DNA from 2 places in the Pseudorhodoplanes sinuspersici genome. Region 2 is predicted to be linked to the other one. Evidence: predicted binding sites of a transcription regulator. Region 2 holds the regulator's gene; the other holds the start of a gene.
The links. The regulator LexA, encoded in region 2, represses DNA repair genes until DNA is damaged. The targets are predictions, from matches to a motif close to TGTTCNNNNTGTGTTCNG.
Positions count from the first base shown of each region.

Region 1: the regulator LexA is predicted to act here: its motif matches at 1,411-1,428, upstream of CAK95_RS01605 (ribonuclease T2 family protein).

Region 1 covers NZ_CP021112.1:325,844-329,318, reverse strand. Annotated here, with positions in the region: gene CAK95_RS01610 (23S rRNA (adenine(2030)-N(6))-methyltransferase RlmJ) at 1-372, opposite strand, end outside; gene CAK95_RS01605 (ribonuclease T2 family protein) at 582-1,340, opposite strand; gene CAK95_RS01600 (hypothetical protein) at 1,497-1,958, opposite strand; gene CAK95_RS28975 (DUF1236 domain-containing protein) at 2,152-2,532, shown strand; gene CAK95_RS01590 (DUF1236 domain-containing protein) at 2,679-3,230, shown strand.
Region 2 covers NZ_CP021112.1:4,733,539-4,737,013, forward strand. Annotated here, with positions in the region: gene CAK95_RS23060 (ComEC/Rec2 family competence protein) at 1-1,657, shown strand, start outside; gene lexA (transcriptional repressor LexA) at 1,640-2,356, opposite strand; gene CAK95_RS23070 (molybdopterin molybdotransferase MoeA) at 2,476-3,475, opposite strand, start outside.

The sequences.
Region 1 (3,475 bases), 1.6 Mb from region 2:
GCCACTCTCAAGCTCGCAGGCGATCAGCCGATCCTGCGGCCGCAGCCAGTGACGGACCAGAAGCGGTGAGCCGGGATAGATCGCAAGTCTCCCGTCCGGATTGAAGGCTGCGATCGCATTGCGATAGGGCGCCAGCAATTGCGCAACAATGGGAGTGAATTGGTGCGTCCAAATGCGGCCGATGCCGTCCTGCCATTCTCCGCCGCGGATCGCTTCATTGCCTTGCAGATTATAGCGGCCCGCTCCGGCATGTGTGTCGATCACGCGGAAGGCGGCATCCTTTTTCTGCAAATACAGGATGATGCGGGCCAGGATGGCGTGCTTGACGACATCGGCAAAATTACCCGCATGGAAGGCGTGTCGATAATTCATTGCGACCGATAACGGCCACGAAATTTATTCGCAACTCGTGTCCTGTCTCCAACGCTTCGTAGTCCTTGCAGCGACTTCTTGAGCGAAGCGTTGGAGACAAAGGACACTAGCAACTTTTTGATTCCAGTGCGGTTTTGTTTCTGACGTTTCGATGGAAGAGATGACCGCGAGGGTGATCGGAACGTCAGAAACACTGCACTAGCAGCGCCTCAGCCGCCACGCACCGGCGGCATGACCACCTTTTCACGGCGGCACGACCGGCGGTTGATTTCCGCGCAATCACGGAATTGCAGATCCTTGGACATGCAGATCCGGACTTCGCGGAGGCGATGCCGGTCGCATGTGACGGCAATTCCGTCGCGGGAAAGGCCTGGATTGGCATCGGCAAAGGCCTGTTCGACATCGTCCGGCGCGACCATCTTGTAGCCGGTGAGGTCGTGGAATTGCTCTGGAATTTTCACGGTCTCGCGCGCCTTGCGCACCAGGTCGAAATATTCCTGACCATCGAGGCCGGAGCAGGTGCCGTGCTTATCCCATTCATTGAACACCAGACGCGGGCTCGGCATCAGGTCGAGCATGGAATTGACGATGTTACGATTGAGGCGCGGCGCCGGCACCTGGCACTCGCGCGGAAAGCCGCGTTCATATTGCGGCCAGAGCCCATGGACGACGAACGAATAGGGGCGCTCACCACATTGCTGCTGATTTGAGCGGCCGCCATTCCGCTCGCGTGAAGATTCGCAGAAGGTGGGCGACCAGGACAGAGCGAGCACATAGAAATCGAATTGGCCGGGCTCCTGCCGACGGCTCTCGCGCCGGAAGCGGTCCTGCTGGAACTGGGTGAAGCGTTCCGGTGCCGAAACCTCACCAGCAGCGGCCCCTGGCTGCGCGTCCTGCGCGGACGCTGCAATGATGAGGATGAAAACGAACGCCAGGACAATGCCGACGCGGTAAGCAACTGCGACCATTGAAGCCCCCAGTACAAACGCCCGATACAAATTCGCGCAACCGTTCACCTCCACACGCTAGCGGGGCGCGCGGAACATTTCAAGAACAAAACAAAAATCGATCGGAGGGTATCCTAACGGCGTGTCCTTAACGCCGAATCATCAGATGGGTGGCCGCTAAGGCCGCATCATCCGGCAGGCAGGATTGTTGGCCCAGTTCCGGTCCAGCCCGACGACGCACCATTCCACATCCCAGGTTGCGCCGATCATGCCGAAATCCTCGCCGATCAGGTAGTGCACGGGCCGCCAGACGCCATCAGACAGCAAGGCCCGGCCTGAGCAGAAACGCCGCGGAATCGTGTCGGGATTCCACGAACGATTCCCGGTTTCGCGGACGGCGTCGAAATTTACGATCGTCAGGCCGGAATTCCAGAAACGGTATTCCTTGCCCGCGAAGCGGGATGCGATCTCTGCAAGGGCCATGGTGTTATCGCATTCCGGCAACTTGCCGGAATAACGGGGGCCGCTGAGCCAGAAATTCTTTTCGAGCCAATTGGCGGCCTGGGCGGGAGCTTGCGGCAAAGCCGACAGCATCGTTCCTAATGCGGCAATGACGAAAAGGCGACGTTTCATCGACATGGAGACCCCCATCCCCGGATTGTGCGGACGGTGCCGCTCCGCACGGTTCCGGTCAAGAGGTTCCGCGCTTCATCGAGGCCCGAACACACAAATCGTTGCCATGTGTGGCATCGACGCTCGCCAAAACGGCGTCTCCCGAGCCCCGCGGAACGAATCTGATCCGGGTTCGGTTGTCGTCCGTCAGGAGAGCCGAATGAAGACCGATCTGCGCCGCATGTTGATAGGGCGCGCCTGCATGGTGGGAACTGCGGCCATTCTGCTGCTTCATCCTATGGCTGCGCTGGCACAGGATAACGCGAAAGACCTTCCACGGCTTGAACTGACGGACGCGCAGAAACAGGCAATCTTGATCAGCGTGACCAACCAGAATTTCAAAAACGAGGCGCCGCCAAATTTTCAACCGGTGGTCGGCGCGGTGGTGCCGGAAAATGTCGTCCTGGAAGACATGCCGAAAACGATTATCGAGCTGGCGCCCAAGGTCGAAGCCTTCCGCCTGGCACGGGTGATCAATCAGGTCGTTATTGTCGATCCGCGGACACGCAGGGTTGTCGACGTCATTGCCAAAAGACCGTGATCACTGGTTCGACTTGCAGCCTCGGCGGAACGGCTTTGCAAACGATGCATTGTTCCTTGTGAATGAGCAACGCGTCTCGCAATGATTGCGAGGAGGATTCGATCATGAGCAAGTTCTCACATGTCCGCTGTGCCTTGCTTGCCGTCATGGCCATTCTGGCGATGACAAGTTTGGCCGCCGCTCAGGATACTGGACCCATCAAGCCGAGCCCGGCCGAGGCTGGTGCCGATCCCACGATGGCAAAGCCAGAGGGCTCCACGATCCCGGCGCTTGCTGGACCGCAAGCTGACAATCCGGAATCAACTGTTGGGCTTGCACCGCCCGAGCAGCCGATCAACAACGAGAAACCGAATGCCGCGGGTCAGGTCGTGCCGTCTTCACAGGAAACGGCGGCGCATAACGAGGCGATTTTTCGGCACGACCAACAGCCCATATTGAGCCATACATTCAATTTTACGGCCGAACAAAAACAGGCGATTGTCAATGCGATCGCGCAAGACAAAGACCCTAACGCCACCAAGGCTCCATTTGAAATTTCGGAAGCCATCGTGTTGCCGGCAACAGTCAAGCTCAATCCAATGCCGGACAGCATCGTCGCCGAAATGCCATGGATGAAGCCGTATCGTTACGTAAAGTTCGGCGAAAAGATTGTGATTGTTGATGCCAATTTGCGGTATGTCGCGGCAATTATCGAATAATTAAATCGCGCTATCGTAGCTGAAACGGTGACCGCACATCGTCGCCGTTTGGTGCTTGCGAACATCTCGCGATGTCAGTAAGTCCCCCAGCAAAACGGCACCGCTCCGCGGGCAAAATAACGGACGAAGGTTATGACCAATAAGAACGGTCTTCGGCTCCTCGGGTGGGCCTATGGGGTCTTGTATAGGGGGGCATTGAAGTGTCCTTTGTGCACTGCTTGTGATGGATCTTCAAGAGATCTTAT
Region 2 (3,475 bases):
TGACTTCGCGCGCGATTATTATTTTCAGCAACTCGGCGCAACCGGATTCGTGCTTGGTCAAATCAAGCATGTCAGTGCGCCTGAATCGCCGAGCGTCTGGCTTCGTTATACGGCCGCAATCAGCGGTTTACGCGATGCCATCGACGCGCGCATTCGCGCGGCCGTGCCAGGAGACAAGGGCGCCATCGCATCGGCGCTGATCACCGGAAAACGCGATGCGATTTCCGCTCCCGTCAACGACGCCATGTATATCTCGAGCCTTGCGCATGTGTTGTCGATTTCCGGGTATCACATGGCCGTCGTCGCCGGCGTCGTGTTCTTCGTCGTCCGTGCCGGCCTCGCCTTGTTTCCAATCGTCGCCAGCCGCTATCCTATCAAGAAATGGGCGGCGGGCGCGGCGCTGATCATCGCGGCGTTCTATCTCTTGTTGTCGGGCGCAGAGATCGCGACGCAACGCGCCTTCATTATGACGGCCATTGTGCTGATCGGAGTCATGTTCGATCGGCCGGCGCTCACGTTGCGAACGATCGCGGTTGCCGCGCTGGTGCTGCTGGCGATTGCGCCAGAATCGATCGTCCATCCGAGTTTTCAGATGTCGTTTGCGGCAACACTGGCGCTGATCGCCGTCTATGAGCGCGGGCTGCCGTGGCTGTCCAATGTGCCCGACAAATCCTTGAGCGCACGCACTGCGTTATGGGGAGGCCGGGAGATCGTCGCACTCATTCTCGCATCGCTGGTCGCGGGGCTCGCGACCACCTTGTTCGCCGCTTATCACTTCCATCGCCTCGCACCCTATGGCGTTCTCGCCAATCTCTTGGCCATGCCGGCGGTCTCGATCTGGGTGATGCCCGTGGGTCTTCTGGCACTCGTCGCTTTGCCGTTCGGATTCGACCGGCCGTTCTGGTGGCTGATGGGCGAGGGGATTGAATGGATCATCGTGGCGGCAACCTGGGTCGCCAGCTTGCCTGGCGCTGTTGGCCGCATTCCCGCTTTTGGCATCGGCCCATTGCTGATCGGCACGGCAGGCCTCGTCGTTGTATGCCTCTTGCGTTCCCCGCTGCGCTGGACAGGTGCCGGCTTGGGCGCAGCTTGCATCGGCTTCATTCTAATCACGCCGCGTCCCGACATGTTCGTCTCCGCGGATGCGGGCATGGCAGCGGTGCGTGACGCGGGCGGCGTCTTGCGGATCATTGCGAGCCGACGGGACGAATTCGTGCTTGGCGAATGGCTCGCCGCCGATGGGGATTCACGATCTGCCAAGGATTCGTCGCTTGCGGAAAGCACACGCTGCGATGAAAACGGTTGCGTTGCCCGCCTGGCCGATGGGCGGCCCGTAGCATTGTCGCTTACGGCGGAAGCCGCAGCCGAAGATTGCGAAATCGCAGCCTTCGTCGTGACGAACAGAACGATTCCGCCGCATTGTGCCGCGCCGGCTATTGATCGCAACGTCGCACGGGCCAATGGCGCGAGCAGAGCACGATGGAACGGCTCTTCGTTCGCGATCGATTCAGCGCGACCGACAAACTATCAGCGCCCGTGGACGGCGAAGCCGGTGCAAACGGCAACGTCCGCGCAGCCGCAAGCACCACCGCGTGATGCGACGCCGCGTCTACAGGATCTGGATGTCGAAGATGCCGTGTCAGTACCGGCGGATTAGGCCGATCAGCTTGCCTTGGATGCGCACGCGTGTTGGCGGCAGGATGCGCACTTCGTAGGCCGTATTCGCCGGCTCGAGTGCGATCGACGCGCCTCTACGGCGGAAACGCTTCAGCGTGGCTTCCTCTTCGTCGATCAGTGCAACAACGATGTCGCCGGTATCGGCGCCGTCGGACTTGCGGATCAACGCAACGTCGCCGTCGAGGATGCCGGCTTCGATCATCGAATCGCCGCGGACTTCCAGCGCGAAATGTTCGCCCGATGCCGAGAGCATGTCCGGCGGAATATTGATGGTTTGAGTCTTGGTCTGGATCGCCTCGATCGGCGTACCGGCGGCGATCCGGCCCATCATCGGCACGGCCACGGGGCGATTGCCGCTGCTGCCATTGCCGTCGTCCTCCGAAGAGACGGTCCGGACACGGCCGAGATTGCCTTCGATGACGCTGGGCGTGAAGCCGCGGCGGGCGCCTGGTCCCTGGACGACGGAATCGGGCAGCTTGATCACCTCAATCGCCCGGGCGCGGTTGGGCAGGCGGCGAATGAAGCCGCGCTCCTCCAGAGCCGTGATCAGCCGGTGAATGCCGGACTTGGAGCGCAGGTCGAGCGCGTCCTTCATCTCGTCGAAGGAGGGTGGCACGCCGGCTTCTTTCAGCCGCTCGTTGATGAAGCGCAAAAGCTCGAACTGTTTCCGCGTCAACATCGATCGTCTCCCCCGGCAACCGGCACCTCAAGGGGTGCGAAACAAATCATGAACGGACACTATATGTTCGATATGTGTTCTGCAAGCCCTTAATTTGGAGTGAAGAAAGCGAAGGGATTTCAAAGGGGAAGTTTCAGGATCGTGCAGATCGAGCCAACCGCGCCCCGCGGTGCCAGCGGCTCGCGGAGGACGAGGCAATCGGCATGGGCCAGCACCCGGCCCATCGACGAATCCTGCAGCGGAAACGGCGTCGCCACCAGGGCTCCGCGGACCGACCGCGATATCCGGGCACGCAGATAATCGGCCCGCTCGTCATTCTCCGGCAGGTCGGAGCCCAGCAAAGCCTGCTCGGTCGGGTTCTCGACATCATGCCGCCCGGTCATCTTCCGCAGCAGCGGTCCCAGGAACAGGAAGGCGCAGACATAAGCCGACACGGGATTGCCCGGCAGGCCGAGCACCTGCATTTCGCCCAATTGTCCATGCATCAGCGGGCGGCCCGGTCGCATCGCAATCTTCCAGAACGACAGATCGATGTTTTCGGCCGAGAGCGCCTTCTGCACGAGATCGTAGTCGCCGACCGAGGCGCCGCCCATCGTCACCAGGACATCTACATTTGCATCGCGCGCGCGGCGGATGGCGGAGACTGTGTCTTCAAGACGATCCGCTACAATGCCGAGATCGATGACCTCAGCGCCCAGCCGCCGCGCAAAGGCCATGATCGAAAAGCCGTTCGAATAGATGATCTGGCCGGGCCCCGGCGTCTGCCCCGGCAACACGAGTTCATCGCCGGTCGCCAGCATGGCAACGCGCGGCTTGCGATGGACCGGCACCAGCGGATGGTTCATCGCCGCGGCGAGCGAAAGATCCCGGTCGGTCAGCACGCGGCTACGGACCAGCAGGATATCGTTGTCGAAAAAATCGAGCCCTGCTTTTCGGATATGACGCCCGGCTTGCGGCAATGTCGCGAAGATAATTTTGTCGCCCTCGCGGCGAGTATGTTCCTGCACGACGATGGTGTCGGCGCCGGCAGGCAATTCTCCGCCGGTGAAAATGCGCGCGGTCTGCCCAGCCTCGATCGCGCCGGTGAAGGGACGCCCGGCCGCAACCTCGCCAATCAGC